Regions from separate parts of the Jeotgalibacillus malaysiensis genome, predicted to be linked through region 2. Evidence: riboswitches for the same ligand, from Rfam matches in the RefSeq annotation. Region 2 holds a riboswitch; each other region holds the start of a gene.

The links. Region 2 has a riboswitch for S-adenosylmethionine ahead of LG330_RS03530 (O-acetylhomoserine aminocarboxypropyltransferase/cysteine synthase family protein). Riboswitches for the same ligand answer to the same signal wherever they lie in the genome.
Region 1: another riboswitch for S-adenosylmethionine. It lies ahead of LG330_RS12620 (phosphoadenylyl-sulfate reductase); the one in region 2 lies ahead of LG330_RS03530 (O-acetylhomoserine aminocarboxypropyltransferase/cysteine synthase family protein).
Region 3: another riboswitch for S-adenosylmethionine. It lies ahead of LG330_RS13475 (methionine ABC transporter ATP-binding protein); the one in region 2 lies ahead of LG330_RS03530 (O-acetylhomoserine aminocarboxypropyltransferase/cysteine synthase family protein).

What each region holds. Positions count from the first base shown of each region.
Region 1 covers NZ_CP085252.1:2,346,920-2,357,287, reverse strand. Annotated here, with positions in the region: gene LG330_RS12630 (FAD-dependent oxidoreductase) at 1-972, shown strand, start outside; gene LG330_RS12625 (DUF4317 domain-containing protein) at 1,015-2,178, opposite strand; SAM riboswitch class I at 2,805-2,893, shown strand; gene LG330_RS12620 (phosphoadenylyl-sulfate reductase) at 2,971-3,690, shown strand; gene cobA (uroporphyrinogen-III C-methyltransferase) at 3,708-4,475, shown strand; gene LG330_RS12610 (sirohydrochlorin chelatase) at 4,477-5,259, shown strand; gene LG330_RS12605 (NAD(P)-binding protein) at 5,234-5,845, shown strand; gene LG330_RS12600 (uroporphyrinogen-III synthase) at 5,842-6,684, shown strand; gene LG330_RS12595 (assimilatory sulfite reductase (NADPH) flavoprotein subunit) at 6,674-8,488, shown strand; gene cysI (assimilatory sulfite reductase (NADPH) hemoprotein subunit) at 8,517-10,232, shown strand; gene cysD (sulfate adenylyltransferase subunit CysD) at 10,229-10,368, shown strand, end outside.
Region 2 covers NZ_CP085252.1:606,355-616,722, forward strand. Annotated here, with positions in the region: gene metC (cystathionine beta-lyase) at 1-954, shown strand, start outside; gene LG330_RS03495 (SDR family NAD(P)-dependent oxidoreductase) at 1,049-1,846, shown strand; gene LG330_RS03500 (cation:proton antiporter) at 1,860-3,047, shown strand; gene LG330_RS03505 (GntR family transcriptional regulator) at 3,336-3,719, shown strand; gene LG330_RS03510 (ATP-binding cassette domain-containing protein) at 3,716-4,621, shown strand; gene LG330_RS03515 (hypothetical protein) at 4,593-4,748, shown strand; gene LG330_RS03520 (hypothetical protein) at 4,753-5,334, shown strand; gene LG330_RS03525 (hypothetical protein) at 5,331-6,071, shown strand; SAM riboswitch class I at 6,164-6,280, shown strand; gene LG330_RS03530 (O-acetylhomoserine aminocarboxypropyltransferase/cysteine synthase family protein) at 6,395-7,696, shown strand; gene LG330_RS03535 (homoserine O-acetyltransferase) at 7,710-8,780, shown strand; gene LG330_RS03540 (aliphatic sulfonate ABC transporter substrate-binding protein) at 8,833-9,807, shown strand; gene LG330_RS03545 (ABC transporter permease) at 9,821-10,368, shown strand, end outside.
Region 3 covers NZ_CP085252.1:2,508,762-2,519,129, forward strand. Annotated here, with positions in the region: gene LG330_RS13465 (MetQ/NlpA family ABC transporter substrate-binding protein) at 122-967, opposite strand; gene LG330_RS13470 (methionine ABC transporter permease) at 1,010-1,678, opposite strand; gene LG330_RS13475 (methionine ABC transporter ATP-binding protein) at 1,671-2,696, opposite strand; SAM riboswitch class I at 2,835-2,937, opposite strand; gene LG330_RS13480 (thioredoxin family protein) at 3,033-3,362, opposite strand; gene LG330_RS13485 (toprim domain-containing protein) at 3,362-3,718, opposite strand; gene gcvH (glycine cleavage system protein GcvH) at 3,976-4,359, opposite strand; gene LG330_RS13495 (arsenate reductase family protein) at 4,443-4,802, opposite strand; gene LG330_RS13500 (ArsR/SmtB family transcription factor) at 4,818-5,120, opposite strand; gene LG330_RS13505 (SDR family NAD(P)-dependent oxidoreductase) at 5,134-5,904, opposite strand; gene LG330_RS13510 (acyl-CoA dehydrogenase family protein) at 6,210-7,994, opposite strand; gene LG330_RS13515 (acetyl-CoA C-acetyltransferase) at 8,198-9,376, opposite strand; gene LG330_RS13520 (3-hydroxyacyl-CoA dehydrogenase/enoyl-CoA hydratase family protein) at 9,748-10,368, opposite strand, start outside.

The DNA of each region.
Region 1 (10,368 bases), 1.7 Mb from region 2:
TATTTAAAAGCGCTGCTGAATGAATATATCAAGCTCGGTGGAAAAATTTATGAAAAAACCAGATTACTCGATGCTGATGAACACAGCAATGGGGTAGAAGCTAATACAGAAGATGGGTATGTAATCAAAGCAAAAAAATTGATTGCAGCAACTCACTTTCCTTTTGTTGATTTTAAAGGGCTCTATTTCTCAAGGCTCAAGCCTGAACGTTCTTATACATCAGCGGCGATCGTTGATGATACTTTTGCAGAAGGTATGTATATCAGCGCGGAAAACCCGACAAAATCGATCAGAACGACTCCCTATAAAGATGGTAAAAAGCTTCTGATCATCGGAGGAGAAGGTCACAAGACAGGTCAAAATGATGTTGAAGGCAGCAGGTATCAGCGGCTGGAATCGTTCGCTAAAGCAAAATTCGGTGTAACAGACTTTAAATACAGATGGTCCTCACAGGATTTATATACAGTGAGCGGGATCCCTTATGCCGGACTTGTGACAGGTCATCATGACCACATTTATATTGCGACCGGTTTTAGAAAATGGGGCATGACAGGCGGAACTGCAGCTGCACATATTATCAGGGATTTAATTACACATAAACATAATCGTTTTCAGGATCTTTTCAATCCGGCTGATCACGATGTATCATCATCTATTGGCACATTTGTCAGCGAAAATGCCAATGTCGGGGCTGAACTTGTAAAAGGAAAACTGAAAAGTCCTGGCAAAACAGAGGATGATATCTTAAGTGGGGAAGGCGGAATCATTAAGGATAACAGCGGTAAAACCGGAGCCTATCGTGATGAAGAAGGTAAACTTCATAAAGTCGATATTACATGTACGCATATGGGCTGTGAATGCGCATGGAATCAGGATGAACGCTCATGGGACTGCCCGTGTCACGGTTCGAGATTCTCATTTGACGGAGCCGTACTCGAAGGACCTGCTGTAACACCTTTAAAGAAAAGATAAAAAAATCCCGCTTTACTGGCGGGATTTTTCAATTCTCTAACATTATTCTTCTCCAAATGCTTCAGGCAGCATCTTAAACCCGTCAATCTCTGCATCTTCCTCAATCTCAATCATAATACATCTCTTTCCTTTATAATTGACCTGTCTGACGTATTGCAGATCCTGCGGGCTGATGGAAATATTTGCGATCATGGTCTGGATTTTAATCGACTTCGTTTTGTATTTCGGTACAATGCTGCCGGCTTTTAATTCGTACGATTCATCATCAGTGATCAGCTGGAAGGCTTCTTTTATCTTATCTCCTTCAACTTTTTCACCACTGTTCGTCAGCACGCGTTCAACATCCTTATAATCAAGCTTTGGCGGCTCGTCCTCTTCGTTCTCTTCAATTGTCGTGTTAATTTCACTATATACTTTTGCAAGCGTAGAAGGGGAAAGGCGGTCACCGACGACGCTTTTAATCACTTCTTCAAATACTGCTTTATCTTCCTGCGCAGTCATGATTTCTTCACCGTTCAGTACCTCTTCGATAAAATGAAAATCCGGTTCATTTGCTTTTGGCGCTGCGTATAATACATGATTCACATCAGAAGCGTGATTTGTAATACACGGGAATAGAAAGCCGGTCATTGGATTTTTCAGGTCGATAACCGGATCGACTTCGACCTTATATTTAAATTCTTTTTCGATATAATCAAACTGAATTTCTTTTTTTGGCTCTTCAGTTTTATTGACAGTACACAGTGTAAACGGATGGGAGTAGACTGTATCACGACTGCTTTCTTCAGACGCTTCACTTCTTTTTTTAGTCGGCTTCATGTATTCACCACGGATAAATGTAATGACAATATCCTTTTCAAAAGGGTTCTGAATCATTTTCTCGGTCATCTGAAGCATCTGTTCCTGCCAGTCTTCACCTTCTCCAAGCAATCCTTTATGTAAAATCAGCTGACTGCTGTTTTCAGCATCACGCTTAAATTTTAGCTCAAATAATTTCTCATTCATTTGACCCGTCAGTACTTTTTTAAAATTATTCATAAACAGTTCCTGCTGATCACTGTCCAGCATTTCAAATGGCTGTCGCTGGTAATGATAAATATCTGTTGATTCCTTCATAATATACACATTAAAGATATCTGAAATTCTGAGCAGATCATTATCTGTTTTTAATTGTTTGCGAATATTTGCTACATCTTTCTTATCCACTCTGTTCACTCCTAAGGGTGATATTTTACGCTACATCATATTAACATAAGTCGCTTGGAAATGTTTAAAGGACCATTATATCTTTGCACCTCTGAAACAGTCTTTAACTTAGTTATAATTACTCTTTTACTTTCTGTACAGCAGTTAAAAACATAGTTCCTAAGTGAATTGTAAATATTCCAGAAGCATAGATAAGATTTTTTAACCTGAGTTGCAGAAAAGCCATTCCCTCAATTTTCTCTTTGACATATTACTTAATTGTGTTAATATCCAGCTCCAACTACACGTACGTTTGTTAAATTAACTCTTCACCTTCCTTCAAATAGTTGGTTTTGCTGTGCAAGTATTTTTGTCCAACAGCAACTTGTAAGTGAAGGGGTTTTTATAGTCAATGTTGCTACCATGAGCATACGCTGTAAAATATCTAAACGGTTTTTAGAAGAATTTATAAAAGATCCACGTTTTAAAGGCATCAAAAAGTCTAAGGCTGGAAAACGATTTTATTACTATTTATTTAATTTAGAATTTTTCAAATTTTTGGTTGTATGATCAGGTGACTCATGTTATCGTGGTTAAAACATACTAAAACACTAAGAATTATCGGTTTTATAAATTTTTGAAGCTATATCTTATCAAGAGAGGTGGGGGGCTTGGCCCTACGAAGATTCGGCAGCGGCTCACAAAGAGACAATGCCAATTCCAGAAAAGATAAGAGAGTGGGATGAATGATTTCTAAACCCCTCTTCTTATTTGGAAGAGAGGTTTTTCTATATCCGTAGAAAGGAGTCGACTATGACTAATACAGCTGTTACCTATGATAATTTCACTGGAGATCCGTTCAGTAATCTAAACGCTGATGATCAGACGAAAGGTGCTCTTGAGGTCCTCAGATGGGCTTACAAAGAGTATGACTCTATTACGTATGCCTGCAGTTTTGGAGCGGAGGGAATCGTACTCATCGATCTGATTGCAAAAGTGAAAAAGGATGCAAAAATCGTATTTCTCGATACCGGTATTCATTTTAAGGAGACATATGACCTTATCGAAAAAGTGAAGCAGAGATACCCGGCGCTTCAAATAGAAATGAAAAAGCCGGCCCTGACACTTGAAGAACAAGCAGAGGAACACGGTTCCGCTCTATGGAAAAGAAATCCTGATCAGTGCTGCTTCATCCGTAAAATTAAACCTCTTGAAGAAGCTCTTGATGGAGCAGAGGCGTGGGTTTCTGGACTGAGACGGGAGCAGTCGCTCAGTCGAAGCAATACGAATTTCGTTAACAAAGATGAACGTTTCCAATCGATAAAGGTATGCCCCCTTATTTACTGGACATGGGATGACGTCTGGTCTTATATCCGACTAAATGGGTTGAATTACAATGATTTGCATGATGAAGGGTATCCGAGTATCGGATGCATTCCATGTACATTTAAAGCAGAAAGTGGTGGTCGTGATGGCAGATGGAAAGGGATGGAGAAAACGGAGTGTGGACTCCATACAGGTGGTCAATCGTGATAAAGGAGAGTGGAGAAATGAGTAAAGTCTATATCGTAGGTGCAGGTCCAGGAGATGCGGACCTTATCACTATTAAAGGATTAAAGGCGATCCGGCAGGCAGACGTGATTTTGTACGATCGGCTCGTGAATCAGGATCTGCTGGAAGAAGCAGGTAGCGACACCCGTCTTGTCTACTGCGGTAAGAGTCCGGATCACCATTCATTAACCCAGGAAGAGATTAACACACTGCTTTGCGATTTCCAGGCGCAGGGGCTGACAGTCACCAGGCTGAAAGGCGGCGATCCATTCGTATTTGGACGTGGCGGGGAAGAAGCGGAAGTGCTGGCCGCACGCGGTATCCCTTTTGAAGTCGTACCAGGCATCACCGCAGGTATTGCAGCTCCGGCTTACGCGGGAATTCCAGTAACTCATAGAGAACACAGTTCTTCTGTTGCATTTATCTCAGGCGTAAGCAAACTCGGAATGGAGGATGAAGTGTACTGGGAGCATGTCGTGAAAAGTATGGATACTCTCTGCATTTACATGGGCGTCAGGAAACTGCCGGATATATGTGAAAGGCTGATCCGTCATGGAAAACCGGTAACGACGCCGATTGCGCTGGTCGGTTGGGGAACGACGGAATGGCAGGAGACGGTTACAGGAGAACTCGACACGATTGTAGAAAAGGCGGAACACATAAAAAATCCGGCCATTATAGTCGTCGGAGAGGTGGTCCGCTGCAGGGAAACCATCCAGTGGTTCGAAAAGCCCACAGAAGCGAAAGAAATGGAGGTCTCAGGATAAGATGCAGGGAGTACTATATGTCAGTCACGGAAGTCGGGTTGAGGAGACGAAGGCTGAAGTGGAGCGGGTCGTGGAAGAAGCACACAAGGGTATTGATGTTGCGCTTCACAGGCTGTGCTACTTGGAAATCGCTTCTCCAGGCATAGAAGAAGGGGCAGGGAAACTGATAGCGGAAGGTGCAAAGCGGATAGCTATTGTTCCGCTGCTTCTGTTCAGTGCCGGTCACTATTATTCAGATATTCCGGATGAACTGGAGAACCTTCAGAAGAAATATCCGGATGTCACTTTTACATACGGAGAACCTCTAGGTGTACAGGGGGCTTTAATTGATGCACTCTCCGACAGGCTTAGCGAAAAAGGATCAACGGATGCATTTCTCCTTGTAGCAAGAGGAAGCACGAATCCGGCAACGGAACAGGTGATGGAAACGATCAGGGAACACCTTGTAGCGAAAACCGGAAGCAGGCATGGAGAGGTTTGCTACCTTGCTGTTCTGGAACCGACGTTTGAACAGGGACTGGCGGACGCAGTTAAAAAGCATCCAGAAGGTCTCATCGTACTCCCCTGTCTCTGGTTTACCGGCAGACTGATCCGGCACATTGAAAAGGAAGTGGGGATTTTGAAAGAGAAAGGTTGTAATGTCCACACAGCTCATTACCTCGATAACCACCACTTCATCATCGAACTCCTTCGGCAACGGGTTCAGGAATCTTTGGAAAAAGAACCGTACACTCCCTTGATGAAGGAGGATACAGACCATGAGTCATTTGCCGCTCACCGTTAACATGAAGGGAAAGCGGGTCGTCATTGTCGGAGGAGGTACTGTCGCTGAAAAACGGGCGAAAAAACTTCTGGACGCAGAAGCTTCGATTACGATAGTGAGTCCTGAAATAACGCCGGGCCTGGGCCATCTGGCAGGAGAAGAACGTTTTCATTGGAAACGAAGAACGTTTGAGCGAAGTGATATAGAAGGGGCTTTTCTCTTAATAGCCGCTACCGGTAACCGGCATGTGGATGAAGAAGTGAAGAAAGCCGGAGAGAATGTGCCGCTTGTAAATATTTCCGGAGAGGCAGATGCCGGGAATATACACTTCCCTGCTCACTTCTCCCGCGGCCGACTGTCCATTGCCGTATCTACCGGCGGGGCGAGTCCGGCTCTTGCTGCGCGTATCAAGAACCGTCTCGAAGAAGAGTATGACGAAGATTATGCGGCTTACCTCGACTTTTTGCATGTTTGCCGAACGAAAATTAAAACATCCGGTCTGTCAGAGGAAAAGAAGAAAGAAGCAATCAACAAACTGCTCGATGAAGACTGTGGAGAGGAAAAAGAGCAGGCTCTTATGGTCGCAAGGTTGGAGGGGATCGAGTGAACAGTTTGAATGGAAAAAGAATAGCAATAGCGGCTGACAGGCGTAGCAAAGAATTGGGAGCTCTCATTAAAAATTTTGGTGGCACTCCTGTATATACGCCCATCCAGGGAGAACAGCAGCTGCATGAAAAGCGAAGTATCAGAGACGTGCACATTTTGTTGGAAGAAGATTTCGAATGGATCATTCTAACGACAGGAATCGGTGTGCGAACTCTCGAAAATGCAGCACAGCAAGAAGGGATACTTGATGCCTTCCTTGCAAAATTGCAGAATGCGAAGCTCGCGATCCGAGGTAAAAAGGCGCTCCGGTGGCTCATTGAACATGAACTTACAGCTGAAGTCGTCTCTGAAGATGGGACGATGAAAGGGCTGGTGGAAAAGCTTGAAAAAGAACAGGGAAGAGCCTTTCTACAGGCATACAGTGTTGATGATGCCTCATGGAAAGAATCATTCGGGAAGTTTTTTTCCTACGTGTACCTTTCCCGTCCTTATGAATACAAACGACCTTCAAAAGATGTCAGGAAAACGTTAGTCGAAAGAGTAACGAATGCTGAAGTCCAGGCTGTCCTGTTCACCAGCAAAACGCAGGTAAGAAATTTGTTCGAAGAAGAAGCGGACGACCGGCTTGTCCATTCACTGAATAATAGAGTGAAAGCGGTCGCCACAGGAAAGGTCACGGCAGAGGAACTCAGAAATTTCGGTGTACAGGAAATACTGTACCCGGAAAATCAGAAAATGGGAGCGATGGTTGTAGATATGGCCCGCTACTTTGATGCGATAAATGACAAGGGGGAAGAGAAACATGCAAGACAAACAGGAGGTGGAGACGGTGCAACTTGAAGTGATGAACAGCCCGTTCAATGAAAAGCAGGCAGATCTTCTTAATCAGCTGCTGTCTTCGATGACGGAAAATCAGAAAATCTGGCTCAGTGGTTACCTGGCGAGTGCCCCGGCTCTTGCACCGAAGACACTGCCCACGCAATCAGGAGGAGAAGTCGAAAAAACGAAAGCAGAAGCAAAGCAGCGGTCGATCACGGTTCTGTACGGCTCCCATACCGGGAACTGTGAAGAACTTGCAGAGCAATTATCAAAGAACCTGAAGGAAAAAGACTTTCAGGTCACAGTCTCTTCCATGGATGATTTCAAACCGAAGAACCTGAAGAAAACGGAGGATCTGCTCTTGGTGACGAGTACGCACGGAGACGGAGACCCGCCGGATAATGCTATGACCTTTTATGAATTTCTCTTCAGTAAACGCGCACCGGAATTGAAAGACATGCGGTACTCCGTACTTGCTCTTGGAGATAGTTCGTATGAGTTCTTCTGCCAGACAGGAAAAGACATCGATGCGAGGCTAGAAGAGCTCGGCGCAGAGCGCTTATATGAAAGGATAGACTGCGATCTCGACTTTGAAGAAGCGGCAGAAACATGGAAGGAAGGGGTGCTGGAAAAGCTCGAGGAACAGAGTCCCTCCGCTCAGGCTGAAGGTGTGGCGAAGGCGAAGGAAACAGCGGTCTGGCCCGTCTACTCCAAAGCGAATCCGTTCCGGGCGGAGATACTCCAGAATATCAACCTGAACGGGCGTGGATCCAACAAGGAAACCCGCCACATCGAGCTGGATTTAGAAGGATCGGGACTTGACTATGAGCCGGGCGACAGTATCGGCATTTTACCGGAAAATGAGGAGAAGCTTACGGATGAACTGATCCAGGAAATGGGCTGGGACGGGAAAGCATCGGTCACTATAACCAAAGATGGAGAAATCCGTTCGGTGCGTGAAGCGCTCCTGTCCGTCTACGAAACGACGGTGCTGACGAAGCCGCTGCTTGAAAAATCCTCTACCTTGACGGATAACGAGGACCTGAAAGCGCTCATCAAAGACACGGAGGCATTGAAATCCTATATATACGGCCGCGACTTACTGGATTTTGTCCGTGATTTCGGACCGTGGGACGTACCGGCTGAAGAATTCCTTTCAATCCTTCGTAAATTACCGGCCCGTCTGTATTCCATTGCCAGCAGCAGTGCAGCGAATCCGAATGAAGTCCACCTGACAATCGGAGCTCTGCGCTATGAAGCGAACGGTCGTCAGCGCAACGGCGTCTGCTCGGTACAATGTGCAGAGCGGGCAGACGCAGGGAATACGCTACCAGTCTTTGTCCAAAAAAACCGTAATTTCCGCTTGCCGGAATCAGGAGATTCAAAGATCATCATGATCGGAGCCGGAACCGGCGTAGCTCCGTACCGTGCATTTCTCGAAGAACGCGAAGAAAGGGAGGACGAGGGAGAGAACTGGCTCTTTTTTGGAGAGCAACACTTCGTTACCGATTTCCTTTATCAGACGGAGTGGCAGCGCTGGAAAAAAGAGGGCCTGCTCACCCGGATGGATGTCGCTTTCTCGAGGGATACTGCGGAGAAAATATACGTGCAGGACCGTTTGTGGGATCAGCGGCAGGAAGTGTTCCGCTGGCTTCAAGAAGGAGCGTATGTATACGTATGCGGCGATGAATCCCGAATGGCGAAGGATGTGGATCGGACACTTACAGCTATTATGGAATCGGAAGGGAACCTTTCTTCTGAGGAAGCGTCCGATTATATGAAAGCACTTCGAACAGAAAAACGATACCAGCGGGACGTTTACTGAACCGCTGCAGCAAGAAAGGGAGAGAGATATGACCGATAAACAGCCGGGACGACCAAGTGAAATGGAAAAACTGAAGGAAAAAAGTGATTACTTGAGAGGCTCCCTCGTAAAGAGCTTTCAGGAACCGTTGACAGCGAGTATTCCTGAGGGGGATGCCAAAATACTGAAGTTCCACGGTAGCTATATGCAGGATGACCGTGATCTACGTCTGGAAAGGAAACAGCAGAAACTCGAGCCTGCCTATCAGTTCATGACGAGAGTTCGGGCCCCGGGAGGGGTGGCGACACCAGAGCAGTGGCTCGTTATGGATGACATAGCGAATAAATATGGAAATAAGACGCTCAAGCTTACAACGCGACAGGCTTTTCAGACGCATGGGGTATTGAAATGGAACATGAAGCCTCAAATCCAGGAGATCAATGAGGCACTTATGGATACACTCGCTGCCTGCGGAGATGTGAACAGGAACGTGATGGCCGGTGCCAATCCTTACCGGTCGGAGATACACGGAGAAGTGTACAAATGGTCAAAAGAATTGAGCGATTACTTATCCCCCCGTACCAAAGCGTATCATGAAATATGGCTGGATGAAGAAAAAATTGTCGACACCAGGTCGGAAGAAGAGATCGAACCGATGTACGGGAAATTCTATCTTCCGAGAAAGTTCAAGATTGGGATTGCCGTGCCTCCGTCAAATGATGTAGATGTCTATTCCCAGGACCTCGGATTCATCGCCATCGTTGAAAATGGGAGACTGCTCGGATTCAACGTTACCGTTGGGGGCGGAATGGGGATGACACACGGAGACACGAACACGTACCCTCAGATCGCCCGCGTCATCGGCTTCTGCAAGCCTGAAAACATTTTAGACGTGGCAGAGAAGATCATCACCATCCAGCGCGATTACGGAAACCGCTCTGATCGGAAAAATGCAAGATTCAAATATACAATCGATAAGCGTGGTCTCCCGTGGGTAAAAGAAGAGCTCGAACAGCGCCTCGGTTACAGACTCGAGGAAGAGCGTGACTTCCACTTCGATCATAACGGAGACCGGTATGGATGGACCGAGGGGAACGGTGAATGGCACTTCACTTTATTTGTCCAGAACGGCCGGATTAAAGATGAAGACAATTATCCACTTATGACAGGTCTCCGAGAAATTGCCAAAGTCCATGAAGGGGAGTTCCGGCTGAGTCCGAACCAGAATCTCATTATTGCAAGGGTAACGGATGCGAAAAGAGAAGAGATTGAGGCACTGATTGAAAAGTACGGTTTGACAGATGGCAGGTCCCATTCGGCGCTCAGAAGGAATTCGATGGCCTGTGTCGCAATGCCGACATGTGGGCTTGCGATGGCGGAGTCAGAGAGGTATCTTCCAACGCTCGTCGATAAACTCGAAGATATTCTGGACGAAGCGGGTCTCCGGGAGGAAGAAATCGTCATCCGGATGTCCGGCTGCCCGAACGGCTGCTCCAGGCCGGCCCTGGCGGAAATCGCGTTCATCGGCAAAGCGCCGGGCAAATACAACATGTACCTTGGCGGAGGGTTTACAGGAAACAGACTGAATCGGCTATACCGCGAAAATATCGGAGAAGAAGAGATTCTCGATACTCTCCGTCCTCTTTTCATCGAATATGCGACGGAGAGAGAAGAAGGGGAACATTTCGGTGATTTCGTCATTCGGGCCGGGCACGTAAAAGCTGTGCAGTCAGGTCTTGATTTTCATTCGGAGGTGAAAGTATGAAGGTGAACACGGAAGAGAAAAAACAGGGATCCGGGCTTACGCATTTGGATAGGCTCGAGGCAGAAGCCATCTATATTATCCGGGAAGTGGCGGCGGAGTGCGGGAATCCGGTCATGCTGTATTCGATCGGCAAAGA
Region 2 (10,368 bases):
TTTGCATCAGGCATGGCTGCGATCTCTTCTGCCTTTATGCTGCTTTCTGCAGGCGATCATGTACTCGTCTCAAAGGATGTCTACGGGGGAACGTACCGGATGATTACAGAAGTACTGACGCGCTTTAATATCGATCACTCATTTATTGATATGACTGACCTTGATGAAACAGCGCGCAATGTTCAGCCGAACACAAAAGTAATCTACGTGGAGACGCCATCCAATCCAACGCTCAACATAACGGATATTGAAGGCGTGGCAAAAGTGGCAAAAGCACACGGGTGTCTGACATTTGTAGATAATACGTTCATGACGCCGCTTTATCAGAAACCGCTTGATCTTGGTGCGGATGTCGTCCTGCACAGTGCAACAAAGTTTCTGTCAGGTCACAGTGATGTCGTGGCAGGGCTTGCCGCTGTAAAAGATGAGGAGATTGCTGCTCAGCTGAAATTCATTCAGAATTCATTTGGCTCAATCCTGGGTGTTCAGGACAGCTGGCTGCTGCTGCGCGGATTAAAAACACTCAGCGTCAGACTGAAGCAGTCATCTGATTCTGCGAGAGAGATTGCGCAATTTCTTCATCACCACCCGCTGATTGATGAAGTTTATTACCCGGGCTTTTCATTTCACGCAGGGTATCATATCCACCAGCGACAGTCGACGGGAGCGGGGGCTGTGCTGTCATTCAGATTGCCTGACAAAAAAAGTGCAGGCGTACTAGTGGAAGCAATGAAAATTCCAGTATTTGCAGTCAGTCTCGGGGCTGTGGAATCAATCCTCTCTTATCCGGCCACCATGAGCCACGCTGCAATGCCGCAGTCAGAGCGTGAATCACGCGGCATCACATCAGGCCTCCTGCGCCTCTCAGTCGGCTTGGAAGACACTGAAGACCTCCTCGCTGACCTGCGCCAGGCACTCGACAAAGTAGGGGCGTATCAGACGCTTGAGGTATAACAAATACAACTGCACCTTTAAATTGGGTGCAGTTTTTGTTTGCCTTCAATAATCAGTGGTAAAGACTTCTAAATACTTTTTAGGAGGATGACCAATGATTTTTGCACAGGATGGAATGAAAGATCAGCATATTTTAGTAACAGGCGCAACAGGCGGAATCGGCTGGTATACAGTCATAGAAGCTCTGAAGACAGGTGCCGCAGTCACAGCTGCCGGGCGTAATGAAGATAAACTGGGTGACCTGAAAAAAGAATGCCAGGAAGCAGGAATCGAAGCGAAACTGCTGATTGTCTCGGCAGATCTGAACGAATCTGAAGATAGAGAAAGACTGCTTCAAAAAGCAAAAGAGCATGCAGGACCGGTTACGGGACTCGTCAATTCAGCCGGCATTTCAGGAGGAGGACCAGTTGAAGATCTGTCTGAAGACGATATGCGAAAGGTAATGGAGCTGAACTACTTTTCAACAGTTGCACTCACGCAGCTCGTCTACCCTGAAATGAAAAATGCGGAGGCAGGTGCTGTCGTCAATGTATCTTCACTGTCGGGTCTTCGAGCCACACACGGAAATACTGCCTATGCCGCATCAAAATTTGCAGTGATTGCATTTACACAGGCGTTTGCCCATGAAGCAGCAGAGTTTGGAGTCCGGGTCAATGCAGTATGCCCGGGGTTTGTCGATACAGAGATGGGGCGTAATGCAATTCGCAAAAAAGGAAAGCGTGCAGGACGTTCATTTGAAGATCAGCTGAAAATTGTAGAAGAAGGCTTGCCTTCAGGACGTATCACACAGCCTGAGGAAGTGGCAAGAACGATTTTGTTTTTACTGTCTGATGCTGCTGAAAATATCATTGGGGAATCACTCAAAATCTCAGGTGGAGCAGTCATGAGATAAGGAGGTGGGACAGATGGAGCCGGTTCAGATTGTTGTTCTCTTATTGATCGGCTATATCGTCTTTACAATTGATAAACGGACGCAGGTATTCCCAAGGCCGCCTGTCTTAGTTGGAATCGGCATGCTGCTTTACTTTGTGCCCTTTTTTGAAGGGATTGAGCTGTCAGAAACAGTCCTTTATGAAATGATACTGCCGGCGCTGCTTTTTATTTCAGCATACAAGTTTTCAGTAGGTGCGCTGAAGACAAACAGCTGGGCGATCTCCATTCTGAGTACGGTTGGTCTGGTCCTGACGGTGCTTGGACTTGGAGGGGTCGTATATATGATTGCGGGGTTATTTGTGTCATTAGATTTTACAGAGGCATTGCTCATAGCAGCTGTTCTCACGCCAACTGATCCAGTCTCCGTCACATCGATTTTACATAAGTCTCTTGATAATGAAAAAGTCGGTGACATCGTAGAAGGAGAGTCGCTGATCAATGACGGGACAAGCTATGTGATATTCGCTACTCTCCTTTCAATTCATCAGGGACATGAAAGCTTTTCATTTTTCTCATTTATGGGCGAATTCTTATATGTTGCGATTGGCGGTGCGCTGATCGGTATTGTGTTCGGCTGGCTCGTCAGCAGGGCAGTTCATTTTACACACCATCAAGAGTATCAGGTGATGCTGAGTATCATTATGGCTTACGGCTTATTTTTGCTGGCAGAATCATTTGGTATTTCAGGTGTGCTGGCAACAGTTGCAGCGGGTTTAATGCTTTCCTGGGAATTTAACCGTATCAATAAAGAGGATCACTACCGCGAATCACTGGATCGATTCTGGGATGTAATCGAGCCTACGCTTCTTTCACTGGTCTTCTTATTGATCGGAATGACAGCCGTTGACTATTTAAAATGGGAATGGTTTGGAATTGCAGCCATTGTATTTATCCTGTCACTTGTGATCAGAACGTTGATCGTCGTGCTAACCGTCCAAAGCGTGCCCCCGATTAAAAAGAGTTTGTCCTGGCAGGAATCGCTGCTGATCTCTTTTGGCGGGGTGAAAGGGACGATGTCAGTTGTACTGCTGTTACTGCTTGACGCATCAGACGCAGGAGAAACAGGTACAGTCATGGCCATTTCCTTTATAGCTGTTTTACTGTCTTTATTGATTCAAAGTGTCGGTGTTCACCCCTTGGCAAAGCTCTTAAAGTCATAGCGTTTTGAAAACTGCACAGAAATTGTGCAGTTTTTTGTTGTGTAAATGAGGCGGGTCTTATGTCATGAAGCTGCGAACCACCAATGTTTTTCTAGGAACAACTCGTTTATTCTGAGGACACCAGTTGTTTTTCTAAGAACGCTCCCATATTTTCTCCGAACATGCCTTACCTTTCTAAGGACCATCCCAACAAAATATTCCAAACGCCTATTGCCGAAGATTACAAAATAGTATATAGTACATTACAACAGTAATGTACTATATCAGATGAAGGAGGTGACTGAGCTAATGCTGAATGCAGACAGTACGAAACCGATTTATATACAAATTGCCGAATGGCTTGAAACGGAAATTCTACATGAAAGATTTAAAGAGCATGAAAAGATGTTTTCGCAATACCAGCTGGCTGACCAGTTCAATATCAACCCGGCGACAGCTGCAAAGGGGCTCACAATACTTGCGGATGCAGGGATTTTATATAAGAAAAGGGGACTTGGCATGTTCGTGACAGAAGAGGCGGCAGAACAGATCCGCCACAGAAGAATCAATGAAACATTAGCAGCGCTTGTGTCAGATGTTGTAGCGGAAGCAGAACATCTGAACGTTAAAGAGCAGGACCTGATCCATATGATTCAGCTGGAGCAAAGTCGCCGGAAAGGGGAAACGTCATGACGGTTATTGAATGCAGGCATCTTGAGAAACGATACAAAAGCGGTGCCGGTGTGAAAGATGCTGATTTCATCATTCAGGAAAATACGATCACAGGCATTGTAGGAAGAAACGGATCCGGTAAAACAACCCTGATGAAAACGATCGCCGGTTACTTAAAAAAGACTGGAGGGGAAATCAGTGTGTTCGGTGAAACACCATTTAACAGCCTGAAAGTATCTGCCAACAGCATGTACCTGGATGAATACAACGTGTTTTCAACTGCACTGACGACAAAGGAAATCCTTCATCATCACGGCCGCTTTTACCCAAACTGGGATGCTGACCTAGCCAAAAAGCTTGCAGATTATTTTGCAATTCCAATGAATGTCGGCACGGATTATTTGTCAAAGGGACAGAAAAATACGTTCTTTGGCATCCTCGGTCTCGCAGCACGCTGTCCGCTGACGATCTTTGATGAACCGACAACAGGGATGGATGCTTCAGTCAGAAAAGATTTCTACCGCGCTTTGCTGAAGGATTACCTGGCGCATCCGAGAACGATTCTGATCTCAAGTCATCACCTCGATGAAATTGATGAGCTGATTGAAGACCTCCTTTTGATCGACGGTGGGAGAAGCATTCTTCACCTCCCGATCGAAGAGGTGAAAGAGTATGCGATGGCGGTTTCAGGTTCGGCCGTCCAGGTGAGGAACTGGTCAGAGCAGCAGGAGATTATTGCGCGTCTTGAAGAAAAAGGCGGATTCTCAACAGTCATTGTGAAAAATCATTTTACAGCCGCTGAGAAGGCAGCTGCACGTGATCTCAGGTTTACACCGGTATCTGCAAGTGATTTGTGTGTGTACCTGACGAGAAGAAATATAGGGGGGATTGATGATGTCTTTAGCAACAGTCAGCACGGGTGATGTGATTCGTCAGCAGGTGATCTATAAGTGGTATTCCTATACAGATCTGTTGCGCAGTCTGGTCCTTCTGCAGGTCATTGCAATTGTTTTCTCTGCACTCGGGACAGGGGGGGGGGAGCACGTCTGATGATATGTTTTCACTTGAAGTAACGACTTACTCTACAAACGTTGTATTTGTATTTACAGTGTTCTGGCTGCTTGTCACACCTGCAATGATTACTTCAAAAAATTATTTATATGAGGATTTTTCTTTTGTCACAACCCGTTTGATCACACAGATTTCAAATGCTATTTTCTTCACTGCAGTGACACTGATCGCCACAATTTTTACTGTGATGAGCGGGTACCTGATTTACATGATTATGTCTCTGGTACGTCCTGCGCAATACTTCCCGGGACTATCGACAATCGGATCACCTGGAGAGCTTTTCATTACAGGCGCAGGAATGTTTGGGTATTACTTAATGGCTGTTGCAATTGGCTCTTTATTTGGGACGTTATTAAAAATCAGCAAGTTGTTTTTCGTGCTGATCCCTGCAGTTTTGTTCTTTCCAGTATTTTTACAAACGTATGTACTCAATGAATGGCTCTTTAGCTTCTACGTTCAGGAAAGCTCCTTGCTGATCTTTCTGGTAAAGGCAATTGCAACTGCGCTTATTCTATACAGTCTAGCTATATTTCTGATTAATAAAAGAGAGGTGAGAGAGGCATGACGTTTCTTGTTCAGATAGTTCCAATTGCGCTCATGCTGATCATTTTAACGCTCTTTTTTAAAAGAAGAGAGCAGCTCAAGCCGAAAAAACCAAGAAAATCCCTGAGCCGTCTGCTGCGTACCCGCATGCTGTATTTTATCTATGCAGGCGTTCTGCTTCTAGCAATGGCAGCCTATTATATTTTGCCTGAGCCGGCGGAAGGTGTAGGTAAAGCAGTGCCTGAAGAGGAATCGCTCAACTACTATGTCGACCTGTATGACCCTGCTCAGCAAAACCGTTTTGACGAGATCGATCCGGAATTCCTGGTGGAACAAAAACAGTATGACTTTTCAGGAGACCGGCTGAATATACCGGCACCGATGTATGGCTCATCCTATGGAGATACGCTATTTGCCGTTACCAAAGATGAAGAAGTTGATGGTGAAGTTCTGATCGATATGTATGAAACACCTGTTGTATTAAATGGTTTTGATATTACAGATGCCATTAATAGAGCAGAAGTGAAAATTGCTTATGATACCTTGAATGTGGAAACACCGGTGGGGAGTGACCGTTTAAAGTTTAACCAGTTTAATCCGCCCGCGCCCGCTCAACAGTTCTTAAAAGGAGAGCGTGCAGATCTTGCTTCAGGTTTCAGCTTTGCATATGGAATACATGTAATCCATCTGCGTGTACCTGCACATATTGAAATCGAGTATGCGCCTGAGGCAAATGTAGTTGAATTCACCGCCCAATAAAATTAATATTCAGAAAAAGGTTGACTTCTTTTTTCAGACTCTTTATAATCCTCAACAAGAGCAAAACACAACATGTACTTACAACTTTATAACTCTTATCCAGAGTGGCGGAGGGACTAGGCCCTGCGATGCCCGGCAACCAACGTATCAAATCCTGATACGGAAAGGTGCTAATTCCTACAGATCTGAAAAGGTCTGAAAGATAAGAGGAGGATATATAACCCTCTTCTTATGAAGGGGGTTTTTTATTTTCCCCTTTCACCTTCATTCAGTTAATACTTCACTGCAAACATCCATCAACCCATTAAAGGAGAGATTTACTCATGACAAACAATCAGCCGCAATACAATATTGAGACACTATTACTTCACGGTGCAACAGAATCAGATCCGACAACGAACTCAAGAGCGATTCCGATCTATCAGACAACATCTTATACATTTGACAGCGCGGAGCATGCGCAGAATTTATTTTCACTTGCTGAAGAAGGAAATATATATACGCGAATCGGGAATCCAACGGTTGCTGCTTTTGAAAACCGGATTGCGCTTTTAGAAGGCGGGGTTGGTGCAGTCGCAACAGCATCAGGCATGGCAGCAATCACGTATGCAGTGCTGAACCTGGCAGGCGCAGGAGATGAAATTGTCGCAGCCGCAAACCTTTACGGGGGCACGTACAACCTTTTCGCACAAACGCTTCCAAGGTACGGTGTGAACGTGAAATTCGTAGATGGCACTGACCCTGAAAACTTCAGGAAAGCAATTGGACCGAAAACGAAGGCTGTATTTGCAGAAGTGATTGGAAATCCAAGTCTGCATGTGCTTGATACTGAAGGCGTAGCGAAAGTCGCACATGAAGAAGGTGTGCCACTGATTGTAGACAGTACATTTGCAACGCCATATCTGAATAAGCCGATTGAACACGGCGCAGACATTGTTGTCCATTCAGCTACAAAATGGATTGGCGGCCACGGCACAACGATTGGCGGTGTCGTTGTAGATGCTGGCACATTCAATTACGATAACGGACGCTTCCCGGATTTTACTACGCCGGACCCAAGCTATAACGGATTACGCTTTGTAGACCTTGAAGCTGCAGCATTTATCGCAAAGCTGCGCGTGAACCTGCTGCGTGATACAGGTGCATGCCTCAGTCCTCAAAATGCATTTTATTTACTGCAGGGACTTGAGACGCTGCATCTGAGAGTGGAGCGTCATGTGGAGAACGCCTTGAAGGTCGCTGAGTATCTTGATCAGCACCCTTCAGTTGACTGGGTAGAGTATCCGGGTCTTGAAAGCCACTCATCATATGCGGCTGCGAAAAAGTATCTGCCGAAGGGTGCAGGTTCGATTATCGTATTTGGCATTAAGGGCGGACGTGAGGCAGGCAGAAAAGTGATTGACCATACGCAGCTCTGGTCACACGTAGCGAACGTCGGTGATGCAAAGTCATTAATTATTCATCCTGCTTCAACCACACACGCACAGCTGTCAGGAGAAGACCTTGAAGCATCAGGTGTAAAAGAAGAGCAAATCAGATTATCAGTGGGAATTGAGTCAATAGAAGATCTGATTAACGATTTGAATCAGGCGATTGAAAAAGCGGCAGTACCCGCGCATTTGTAAGGGAGGAATCAGGATGGGAGAGACATTAACTGAGAAGGTCATGCATCGTGAAGGAACAGTCGATATCGGTTCTTTGATACTTGAATCCGGAAAAGTGATTGATGATGTCTCTCTCCGCTACGAGCGGTCAGGAGATCCGTCGTTACCCGTGATCCTGATCTGTCACGCACTGACCGGAACGCACCAATCGGTTGGAACAGCACAGGAACCTGGCTGGTGGCGTGGATTTGCCGGTGAACATGCTTATATTGATTTAACAAAATTTCAGGTGATCACATTTAACGTGCTTGGTGGTTGCAGCGGTTCTACCGGTCCTGACTCGCTTAATCCATACGGTGAAAAGTACCGCACTGATTTTCCATTTATCACTGTAAAAGATATGGTGAACGCACAATATCAGGCCTGTCTGAAGCTTGGTATTACGAAGCTCCACGGTGTCATCGGCGGATCACTCGGCGGTATGCAGACGCTTGAATGGTGCATCAGCTATCCGGATTTTATGGATAAAGCCGTACTGCTTGCAGCGACTCCATCGTTAAGCGATTACGGGATTGCCTTTAACCGGATTGGCATCCATGCCATTGAAAACGACCCATCCTGGAATAACGGTCAGTATGAAAAACCGTCAGATGTAAAAGGATTTGAGGTTGCCAGAATGGTTGGCCTTGTTACTTACAGAAGTCCTTACCTGTTTACAGGCAGATTCAACAGAGAGGAAAAAGATGTAGAGGAGGAGCAGCCATTTTATCAGGTGGAGTCCTACTTGAAATATCAGGGTGAAAAAATCACGAAACGATTTGATCCGAACAGCTACCTGACCCTGTTATATGCCATGAATCATCACGATATCAGCAGGCATCACGGCACTATACAGGAGGCAGCAGAGAAAATTAAATCGAAGCTGCTCGGCATCGGTTTTAAAGGGGATTTACTTTATCCACCAAATGAAATTGAGCAGTTCATCAGCTATGTACCTGAAGCTGACTTTCACGAGGTTGATACAGATTTTGGACACGACGGATTTCTCGTTGAATTTGAAAAATGGGGACAGCTCGTCAAACATCATTTTGAAATTGGACAGTGAAAGCTGTCCGTTTCTTTTAACAACAATTCTGAGTAAACAGGGAGGAATATAAATGAATAAATTAAATGCACTTATCTTATCATCAGCAGCAATCGGGGTCCTCGCTGGATGCTCAGCAAACGCCAGTTCAGATGAACAGCCGGAGAAAATTACGCTTGATTATGCATACTATTCTCCAACGAGTCTGGTACTGAAAGAGCAGGGGCTTGTAGAAGAAGCACTTGCTGATGAAGGAATTGAAGTAGAGTGGGTGCTCAGTCAGGGAAGCAATAAGGCACTCGAATTTTTAAACTCAAGAAGTGTTGATTTCGGTTCAACGGCAGGAGCAGCAGCACTGATCGCAAAATCAAATGGCTCTCCTGTGGAATCAGTTTACTTATATGCAAAGCCTGAATGGACGGCACTTGTCGCAGCCGAAGGATCGGACATTCAATCAGTAGAAGACTTAAAAGGAAAGAAAGTAGCCGCAACGCTTGGAACAGACCCTTACATATTCCTCCTTCGGGCACTTGAAGAAGCAGGGGTATCCTCAGATGAAGTGGAAATTGTGAACCTTCAGCACCCGGATGGCGCAAACGCATTATCTTCAGACCAGGTTGATGCATGGGCCGGACTGGATCCGCATATGGCAAGAACAGAGCTGGATACGAATGCTGAACTCATTTATCGCAATCCTGACTTTAATACGTATGGCACACTGAATGTCAGGTCAGAATTTGCTGAAGACTTCCCGGAAATTGTAGAAGAAGTCATTGCTCAATATGAAGCAGCACGTGAATGGACGATCGCCAACCCGGATGCTGCGGCACAAATTCTTGCTGAAGAAGCTGAAATGAACCTTGATGTGGCAAAAGCGAGTCTTGCCCGCAATGACTTTTCAAATCCGGTCATTGGAGATGAACATACTGAAGCGCTGATTGCAGCGGGTGAAGTGCTGCGCCAGGAGGAAGTCATTGATCAGGATGCAGATATTGAAGCGCTCGTTAATGAATTATTAAATCCTTCATTTACAGAAAGTCTGGAGTAAAGGAGGGAACGGCATGAAAAATAAATTGAACCTCATTGGACTCGGTCTGATTCTGCCAGTTGTTCTGGTTGCTGTATGGGAAGCAGCTGCCCGGCTTGGGTGGATTGAATCCTATTTGCTGCCGGCTCCGACAGTTGTGGTGACATCAATTATTGAAATGGCACAGGAAGGCACACTTTGGGCTCATGTTTCCATCACACTATACAGGGTTGGTGCAGGATTTCTGATTGGAACCGCAGCGGCACTGTTAGTCGGTGCAGCAGTCGGCTATTTTAAACAGGCAGAAAGACTGCTCGATCCAATCCTTCAGGCGTTCAGATCCATCCCGTCTCTTGCCTGGGTCCCATTATTTCTACTTTGGATGGGGATTGGTGAGCCTTCTAAAGTGACGTTAATCGCAGTCGGCGTATTCTTCCCGGTTTATTTAAATATCGTATCCGGTATTCAGGGGGTCGACAGAAAGCTGATAGAAGTAGGGAAAGTCTATCGATTCAGCTCACTGCAACTGGTCAGAAGAATTATTCTTCCAGCATCACTGCCATCATTTCTGGTAGGGATCAG
Region 3 (10,368 bases), 1.7 Mb from region 2:
TTAAGAGGGCGTCGTGCAATGCAGGCTTGAGATGGAAACCGATAAGTAGAGAGATGAATTGCAGCAACCTCCACTCCATATAAAAAACTGCCCAGTCATAGACTGAGCAGTTACCAAACAATTATTCAGCGTCAACCGGTACGACAGCGCCGCCCCATTCTTCAAGAATGAAATCCTGAATTTCTTCAGAAGTTAATACTTCTACAAGCTTCTGAACAGCTTCGTTTTCTTCTTCACCGCTGTTAACTGCAATCACATTTACATAAGGTGAATCTGAATCTTCAAGGGCAATTGAATCCTCAAGCGGGTTAATACCAGCATCAATTGCGTAGTTAGAGTTGATCAGTACAGCGTCACCTTCTCCGTTTTCATATAGCTGTACAAGAAGTGCTGCTTCATAATCTGCTTCAAATTGAAGGTTTTTAGGGTTGTCCTGAATATCAGAAATTTCTGCTGCTGTTTTTTCAACTTCAGGATCAAGTGTGATCAGCCCCTGTGCTTCAAGCATTGTCAGGATACGGCCGTGGTCAGCTACTGAATTACTCATTAAGATTTCTGCACCATCAGGAAGGTCTTCAAGTGAAGCGTGCTCCTGAGAATATACGCCGATTGGCTCAATGTGAATACCGCCAGCGTTTGCAAAGTCATAGCCGTGTTCTGCGATCTGTGACTCAAGATATGGAATGTGCTGGAAGTAGTTCGCATCAATTTCTCCTGATTCAAGATCCTGGTTTGGCAGGATATAGTCCTGATACGTTTCGATCTGAAGGTCTACGCCTTCTTCTTCAAGGAGCGGCTGTGCCTGCTCAAGGATTTCAGCGTGAGGCACGTTAGATGCGCCGACTCTCAGTTCAACCGGCTCGCCATCTTCGCTTGTACCGATACCTTCCTCTGAATTATCTGAACCACAAGCTGCCAGTGCGAAAATACTTGTTACTGCGAATGTCCCTGCTACGAATTTTTTCATGTTTAAATCTCTCCCTTTAATGTGTTTTTATAATTAGCTAAATTAGCGTTTATCCAGTTTGTTGGTGAAGAAGTCTCCAAGGAATTGAATGATGAAGACGATTGCTAAAATGATGATTGTTGCTGCGAGTACTACGTCATCACGACTCCTCTGGAAACCGTCAAGAAATGCCAGGTTACCAAGTCCTCCTGCTCCGATGACACCAGCCATCGCCGTATAACCGACCAGCGCAATGGCTGTAACAGTAATTCCTGAGATCAGAGCTGGCATTGATTCCGGAATTAATACTTTAAATATAATGGTGCTTATTTTGGCCCCCATTGATCTTGCTGCCTCAATGACGCCCTTATCAATCTCACGTAATGCAATCTCAACCATACGTGCGTAGAAAGGTGCTGCACCGATAATCAATGCCGGTAGTGCTGCCTCTGCTCCCCTGATCGTCCCTAGTAGAAAACGTGTAAATGGGATGAGCAGAATGATCAGGATAATGAAGGGGATCGACCTGAAAATATTCACAACTGCTGTTGTAATTGTGTAAGCAATTTTATTTTCCAACAGGTTCCCTTTAGAGGTAAGGAATAAAAGTAAGCCGAGACCGATTCCAAGAATAAATGTAATGACAACTGAAATGACCGTCATATAAATCGTTTCATAAGTTGCTTCCCACATGACCGGCCAGTCAACGTTCGGAAAAATCTGTTCAATCATGTGTCATCACCTCCACTCCAACACTTGCCGCTTCTAAAAATTCAATCGCACGCGCCAGCTCGTCGGACTTCCCGTGTAAATGTATAAACAGGGATCCATATGCACCATTTTGCGTTTGAGAAATTTTTCCCTGCAGAATATTCACCTGCAGATCAAACGAACGGATCAGGTTAGTGACAACCGGCTGCTCTGCTGATTCACCAACGAACGTCAGCTTGACAACTTTTCCGTCCTGATATTCCTTCAGCAGATGTTCAATTGTATCTTTTGTTTCTTCAGGTTCCGTTACCTGCTGAACGAAACGTTTTGTGATATTTTCTTTCGGCTGTTTAAAGACGTCAAGCACATCTCCAAGCTCTACAACCTTCCCGCCTTCCATAACAGCAACGCGGTGACAAATCTTTCTGATCACGTGCATTTCATGTGTGATCAGTACAATGGTCAAACCGAGACGTTTGTTGATATCAACCAGCAGTTCAAGGATTGAATCAGTCGTCTGAGGATCAAGTGCTGACGTAGCCTCATCACAAAGCAGTACTTCAGGGTCATTTGCAAGCGCTCTTGCAATCCCTACTCTCTGCTTCTGACCGCCACTGAGCTGAGATGGATAGGCATCCCCGCGCCCTTCAAGTCCTACGAGTTCAATCAACTCATCTACTCTTTTTAATCTTTCCTCTTTTGGAACGCCTGCGATTTCAAGAGGAAATGAGATATTCTCTCTCACCGATCTTGACCAAAGAAGATTAAAATGCTGAAAGATCATACTGATTTTCTGTCTCGCTTTGCGTAAGTCTCCTCCTTTGATAGAGGAAATCAGCTTACCGTTTATATCAACCTTACCTTCTGACGGCTGTTCAAGACCATTCAGCATACGGATTAATGTACTTTTACCGGCACCACTGTAGCCAATCACGCCAAAGATTTCGCCTTCCTGAATTTTCAGGTTAACTTTGTCAACTGCAGTCAGTGAACCGCTTTTTGTTTTAAATACTTTTTTCACATCTGAGATGGTAATCATACCATCACCCACTTTCGTAAATTAACTTATTATCCCGTTAAAGCAGGAAGTTAAAGTGCTGCCATTAAATAGCCCTTTATATATAAAAAACGCCTCTCTGCGTGATGAGCAGAAAGGCGTCAAAAATTAAACGGCTTTCTCTCATCTGCCAGGTTTAAACCTGTGTGACTTGGCACCTTTCCAGTAAACTGTCGGTTGCCGGGCTTCATAGGGCACTTCCCTCCGCCGCTCTTGATAAGAGTTACGCGTATTCAGTTAAGATTCATTAAGAGTACGAGACAAATCGTATCATGTTCTTAAATTTACTGTCAACGAATTTTTTTCAAAATTGGACATTTACTGATTTGCCGGCTGTCTTGACAATTCTCCGAATGCTTCAAAAATCGTTGGTACAGATTCAAATTTATATATTTTGCGGACCATTTGTCCATCCTTGAATAACAGCAGACACGGTACACTCTCGATCTGGTAACGCTCAGCCAGCGGTTCAACATAATTCAGGTCAGCTTTTCCGATCTCAGTATCCTGAATCGCCACAGCCGTTACCTCAAGCATTTTACCGGCAAGCTTACACGTTCCGCACATCGGGGTGTATAAATACATCGCTGACTGCTTTTTTTCCTTCAATCGCTGGTCCAGATCTTCTATTGTCCATTCTTTTATCATTAAAGATTCATCCTTTTTTCTAAAAACTCAGTATAAATATCAATGTTCGCACCGGCTAAAATGACTGCCAGGTGCTGCTCAGGAGCTGTTGCGACCTCACGATAGGCTTTGTCGATATACAGATGATCCGCTTCAGGCATCTCTCTTTTAAACTGTTTTCTGAGCTTCTCACCTGCATCATCCGCATCCACAAGCACATAAACATCTTTTTCATACAATTCATCAATCAGTTCATCCATTTTCGTCAGGCTGATTGTACCATTTGTACAAATGATATCAACCGGCTCTCTAATAATCGGCTGAACCTTGCGCTTATCAGACTTACCCTCAACAATAATAACCTTTTTGCACTGCATTTCCCATCACACCCTCACCTAAGGATCGCACGGCTTTCTTACATGGTATGCTGCTGATTTAATTGTCGCCTGTACTGTGGATAATTGCAAGTAAATGAGATGGCTGGTGATGTTACTTCCATTATTTATGCGGCGCAGGCGGGACGGAGTTGAATGTGTCGTTTTTAGAATGATTACAAAAATGAACCACTCAACTCCGTCCCCACTGTGCCGGTTACAAAAAAACCGCTCACCCTACCAGGTGAACGGCACTTCAATCAGTCTTCGTCTGTCATTTTGTCATATGCTTCAGCATCCATCAGTGCGTCAACTTCTGAGTCATCAGAAAGTTCCACTACGACCATCCAAGCTTTTTCATATGGAGATTCGTTAACGTATTCAGGGCTGTCTTCAAGGTCTTCGTTCACCTCAACGACTTTACCGCTGACTGGTGCGTAAAGTTCTGAAACTGTTTTAACAGATTCAACGCTGCCAAACGGCTCGTCTGCCTGCAGCTCGTCGCCTACTTCCGGAAGCTCAACGAATACGATATCGCCAAGCTCTGACTGTGCGAATTCAGTGATACCAATTCGTGCTTTACCGTCTTCAACTTTTACCCATTCGTGTTCTTCTGAATAACGTAATTCTTTTGGTGAACTCATGTGTTTTCCCTCCGCATATGAATGATTTCTATACTACTTCATATTGGCATAACAGGTGCCCGAAAACAAGAATTGTTTCTGATTTAGCCCTGCCATTTTTCCTCGAATTCAGGTTCTTTGAATCCGACTGTTACCTGACTGCCGTCAGTTGTCAGCGGACGCTTGATCAGCTTACCGTCTGAAGCCAGCAGTTCAAGCTTTTCATCATCTGACATGTCAGTAAGCTTATCTTTCAGACCAAGCTCGCGGTACTTTACGCCGCTTGTGTTGAAAAACTTTTTCAGCTCAAGCCCGCTCTTTTTATATAGCTCAGAAAGTTCCTCTTTTGAAGGCGGTGAATCAATTAAATGAATTTCTTCGTATGAAACCTCATTTTGATCCAGCCATTTTTTCGCTTTGCGGCATGTTCCGCATTTTGGATAAGTATAAAAAGTAATCGACATGTTCATTCCTCCCTTTTAATAACACCGGTCTTCCACGGTAATAATCAGATGCTTTAACGTTTCCAGCGCTCCCTCAAGAGCAAGGGAATAATTGCGCTGCGTTCCATGCTGTTCCATTTTTAAAATACCCTGTTCACGAAGAATTTTCAAATGATGAGAAACAGCAGGACGGGAGAGTGGCAGCTTGTCCGTTAATTCGTTCACTGTCATTGAATCTGTTTCTGAAAGCATTAAGACAATATCCTGACGGTAAGGATCACTCAATGCCTGAAATAACGGTATACAATCCCGAAATGCTTTTTCTGCCTGTTCACCCATTGTTGTCACCTCACTACTCTCTTTCCTGTGTTTTCCTGACAATATTTGCAGCTACTGACCTGGATATGAGACGGCTCGCTCTGGACTGAAGCTTGTTCATGCCTCCAGGAATAATCTGCTTTTTCCCATTCATAAATTCGATAAACGCAATTTTTGCTACCGCTTGCGGCTTCATGGTGCCGTTATTAAATAACTTTGAATCATTCAGTTCTGCCGTATCCTTAAACCCTGTACTCGTAGGACCGGGATATAATCCTGAAACCTGCACGCCATGTTCAGCCCACTCGTTATCAAGTGCTTCGGTAAATGATTTTACGTATGCTTTAGATGCATAGTACACTGCCATTAATGGCCCCGGGAAGAATGCTGCAGTTGACGCCACGTTCAGTATTCTTCCTGACTTCGCATTCACCATCTCCCGTCCAAAAAGCTTTGTCAGTTCAGTTAAGGATGTCACGTTCAACTGAATCATTTCCTGCTCCTTTTGAAGATCTGTCTGATGAAACTCTCCAAAAAGTCCCACGCCTGCATTATTGATTAAAATATCGACCTTCATATTTTCTGATTGAACCTGATCAAAAAGTGCCTGAGCAGATCCTGTCTTAGATAAGTCGCTTTTAAAAATATGTGTTTCAATCGTATATTTCCCAGCAAGCTCAGCCGTCAGTTCATTCAGCTTATCCTCACTTCTCGCTGCAAGAATCAGTGTATGACCCTTCTCAGCAAAAAGCTTCGCCAGCTCTTTCCCAATACCACCTGATGCCCCGGTAATTAACACATTCATCTAACCACTCTCCTTATGTCTATACGTTTAAAAGTTTAAACATATCGTAAGGATTTATGCATTATAAGTCAATTAAAGATGCTTTCCACACGAAAAAACCGCCTAAATTGTAGACGGTTTCTTACTTAGAATTATTTCATTAAAGTTTATCGTACAAACCAGCTAGTGATTGGAGTGGGGACGGAGACTCCCGCCCCGGGAAAGGGCAGGTGAGATCCCGCAAGGCGAAGCCTGAGGAAGCTCACCGGCCGGGGGCAGGAAAGCGCAGTCCCCACGGAAATCATTAGCGGCTTACAAGGGTATGATTAAACGACAAACTTCTCAGCATCAATCAGCTTCGCAGCCGCTTCACGCTTTGTTGGAATCAGGTTCACCGGTGTGAAACGAGTGAACTTACGAAGTGCAGAAAGCATCATGCGAAGTGAATCTCCGCTTTCAGCAGCAATCAGTGTTTCTTTTGCATGCTGTTCAATCTCATTGAACGCTTCCTGACAGAAGATCTGTGTATAAAGAACCTTCTGCTGGTTCTTTTCAAGACCGGACTTTTCAACAGCCTTTTGTGTACGAAGAAGTGAAGATTCCATCGCATATGCAAGTGATACGATATCAGCAATGTTCACAAGGATTTCCTGCTCTGCTTCAAGCGCTTTGCCGTACTTTTGTGCAGCAAGACCTGCAGCCAGCAGACCAATTTTCTTCGCATTCTTTACAAGATACTCTTCCTGCTTTAACGGCTCATCGCTGATTTCTTCAGGCATCATCGACATCAGTTCTTCCTGAAGCGCCTGTGCTTTTTGAAGTAATGGCAGCTCGCCCTTCATTGCTTTACGAAGATAAGTCCCTGGAACCAGCAGACGGTTAATTTCGTTTGTTCCTTCAAAGATCCGGTTAATACGTGAATCACGGTAAATACGCTCTACTTCATACTCCTGCATGAAGCCGTAACCGCCGTGCAGCTGAACTGCTTCATCTGCAATATAGTCAAGTGATTCAGTACCGAATACTTTGTTTAGAGAGCACTCAATTGCATATTCAGCAATTGATTTCGCTACTTCTTTACCATCTTTGATTTCTTCATCAGACAGCTGGCTCATACGATCTTCAAACAACCCTACTGTTCGATATACTGAGCTTTCTGTTGCATAAAGCTTTGCACCCATTGTCGCAAGCTTTTCCTTCGTCAGGTTAAAGCTTGAGATTGGTGTGTTGAACTGTTTACGCTCGTTTGTATATTTCACAGCAAGCTCAAGTGCACGTTTTGAGGCTCCAACTGTACCTACACCAAGCTTGTAACGCCCGATGTTCAGGATGTTAAATGCAATGACGTGACCTTTTCCAGCTTCCCCAAGCAGGTTCTCAACCGGAACTTGAGCGTCTTCAAGAATCAGTGTACGAGTTGAAGAACTCTTGATCCCCATCTTCTTCTCTTCAGCACCAACTGAAACGCCGGAGAAGTCGCGCTCTACGATAAATGTAGAGAAGTGCTCGCCGTCGATTTTTGCATACACAACAAATACATCAGCAAAGCCTGCATTTGTGATCCACTGCTTTTCACCGTTTAATACGTAGTGAGTGCCTGCTTCATTTAGCTTAGCAGTTGTTTTTGCGCCGAGTGCATCAGAACCTGAACCTGGCTCAGTCAGAGCATAAGCAGCAATCTTCTCACCAGTAGCAAGTAGTGGCAGATACTTCTGCTTCTGATCTTCGTTACCAAAAAGAACGATCGGCAGTGAACCGATTCCTACGTGTGCACCGTGAGTGATTGAGAAACCGCCAGCGCGAGACATTTTTTCAGCTATTAAAGCTGAGCTGACCTTATCAAGTCCAAGACCGCCGTACTCTTCAGGTACATCAGCACCTAAAAGACCGAGGTCCCCTGCTTTTTTCAGAAGTTTAACTGAACGGTCAAACTCATGGTTTTCGATGTGCTCAACTTCAGGAACAACTTCATTGATAACATAGTCCTCAGTTGTTTTAGCGATCATTTTCTGCTCGTCAGTGTAATCCTCCGGTGTGAATACGCTTGAAGCTTCAACATCCTCAATCAGAAAGCTGCCGCCTTTAACCAATGCTTTTGTTTCGTTTGACATGAAAAATTCCTCCCTTTATGTTCTTATTATTAAAATTGACATTAGTACCAAGTAACTTTCCAGGCTGCGAACGCAGCGAAAGGCGGCGACTCCGGGACGATTAGTTGGAAGCTGAGACCCCACAGCCGAAGGCGAGGAGGCTCAGCAACAACCGTCCGGAAAGCGTCCGCCTGAAGCGGAGTGAGCAGCCGGTCTATGGAAAGTTAATTAATCATTTCAAAGACGCCTGCTGCGCCCATTCCGCCGCCGATACACATTGTAACTACACCGAATTGCTGTTGTCTGCGCTTTAGTTCATGAAGCAGTGACAAAGTCAGCTTTGTTCCTGTACAGCCCAGTGGGTGACCAAGTGCGATCGCACCACCGTTTACATTAACAATCTCTTCATTCAGGCCAAGCTGTCTGATGACCTGGATTGACTGAGAAGCAAAGGCTTCATTCAGCTCGAACAGGTCAATATCAGATAGAGAAAGTCCTGCAAGCTTCAACGCTTTTGGAATCGCTTCAACCGGTCCGACACCCATGATCTCAGGTGGCACGCCGCCTACTGCAAATGAACGGAACTTAGCGATTGGCTTTAGTCCAAGTGATTCTGCTTTTTCGCGCTCCATCACCATGACAGCTGCAGCCCCGTCACTTGTCTGTGACGCATTACCCGCTGTTACTGACCCGGTCATTGAGAACGCCGGACGAAGTTTACCAAGGGATTCTACTGAGGAGTCAGGGCGTACGCCTTCGTCTCTTGAGAATGTAAAAGTCTCTTCTTTCAGCTTATGATCTTTCCCAACTGTTCGGCGTGTCACTTCCACCGGCACGATCTCTTCATCAAATACGCCGCCGTGAACCGCTTTAGCTGCTTTTTGATGACTTCTGACAGCAAATGCATCCTGGTCTTCACGCGAGATGCCGAATTTCTTCGCCACTTCCTCCGCTGTGTGACCCATGCTCATATAATATTCAGGCATTTCTTCTGCGATTTTTGAGTTCGGCCGCACTGTATGACCCATCATTGGAACAAGACTCATTGATTCTGCTCCGCCGGCGATAATTGTATCTGCATGGCCAAGCATAATCCGCTCTGCACCATATGCAATTGACTGAAGGCCGGATGAGCAATAGCGGTTAATTGTGATCGCCGGTACTGTGTAGTTCAGTCCTGCAAGTGCACCGATATTACGCGCCATGTTCATACCCTGTTCCGCTTCCGGCATTGCACAGCCGAAAATCAGATCATCAATTTCCCCGTCATAGTTTCCTGCACGCTTCAATGTTTCTCTGACAGCAAGTGCGCCCAAATCATCCGGACGTACATGAGCCAGCGATCCTTTTTTTGCTTTACCGACCGGAGTTCTCGCTCCGGCAACGATTACTGCTTCACGCATAATGCTCCCCCTTAAATGCTGGTGTGGTTTTTCAAAACCGTCGATTTCCGCTTCAAGGGGACGCTTTCCGCGGCCGGGCGGTGAGCCCGCAGGCTTCGCCATGGCCTCACACGTCCCTACCTGCCACAGGAGTCGCCCCTTACGCTACAATCGACTAAATGATTTATCCAAATAAGATTGTTATTCGTAATCTGTATGCTGAATCGTAAAGTTATTTCACTCTATTAGCTGTTGATCTTCGTTACGGACGGAGACTCCTGCGTCATAGGAGCGGTGAGACCCTGGAGACGCAAAGCATCGGAAGGGGCTCACCGCGCGGACGCGGAAAGCGTAGTCCTCCACGGAAATCAACAGCGGTTATTAACTACAAATTAGTTACGCAGCGGCTTTCCTTTTACAAGCATGTGCTGCATGCGCTGTTGTGATTTAGGCTGTTCGATCAGGCTGAGGAATGCTTCTCTTTCAAGCTGAAGCAGATATTCTTCATCCACTTCTGTTCCATAAGGTACTTTTCCGCCTGCGATCACGTATGCGAGTTTCTTAGCAATTTTCAGATCGTGCTCTGAGATAAACCCTGACTGATACATCGACTGTGCACCAAGAAGCAATGTTGCGTATCCCGGCTCCCCGACAACTGGCACCTTCTTCTTCACAGGCTGCGTATAGTTTTCAGCTAGATGAAGGACTGCCTGCTTCGCGTCATAGATCAAATGGTCTCCGTTCACACTGATGCCGTCAGACTGGCTCAGGAAGTTATAGTCTCTCGCTTCAGCTGCAGAAGTTGAAACTTTCGCCATGGCGATCATTTCGAACACCTTGTTTGCTACTTTCTGAAGATCGAAGTCTACACCTTTTGGCAGGCTGTTGTAGTAATTCAGGTAAAGTTCTTTGTTGCCTCCTCCACCCGGGATGAGTCCAACGCCAACTTCCACAAGACCCATATACGTTTCAGCGGACGCCTGAATATGGTCAGCCGGCAGACAAACCTCTGT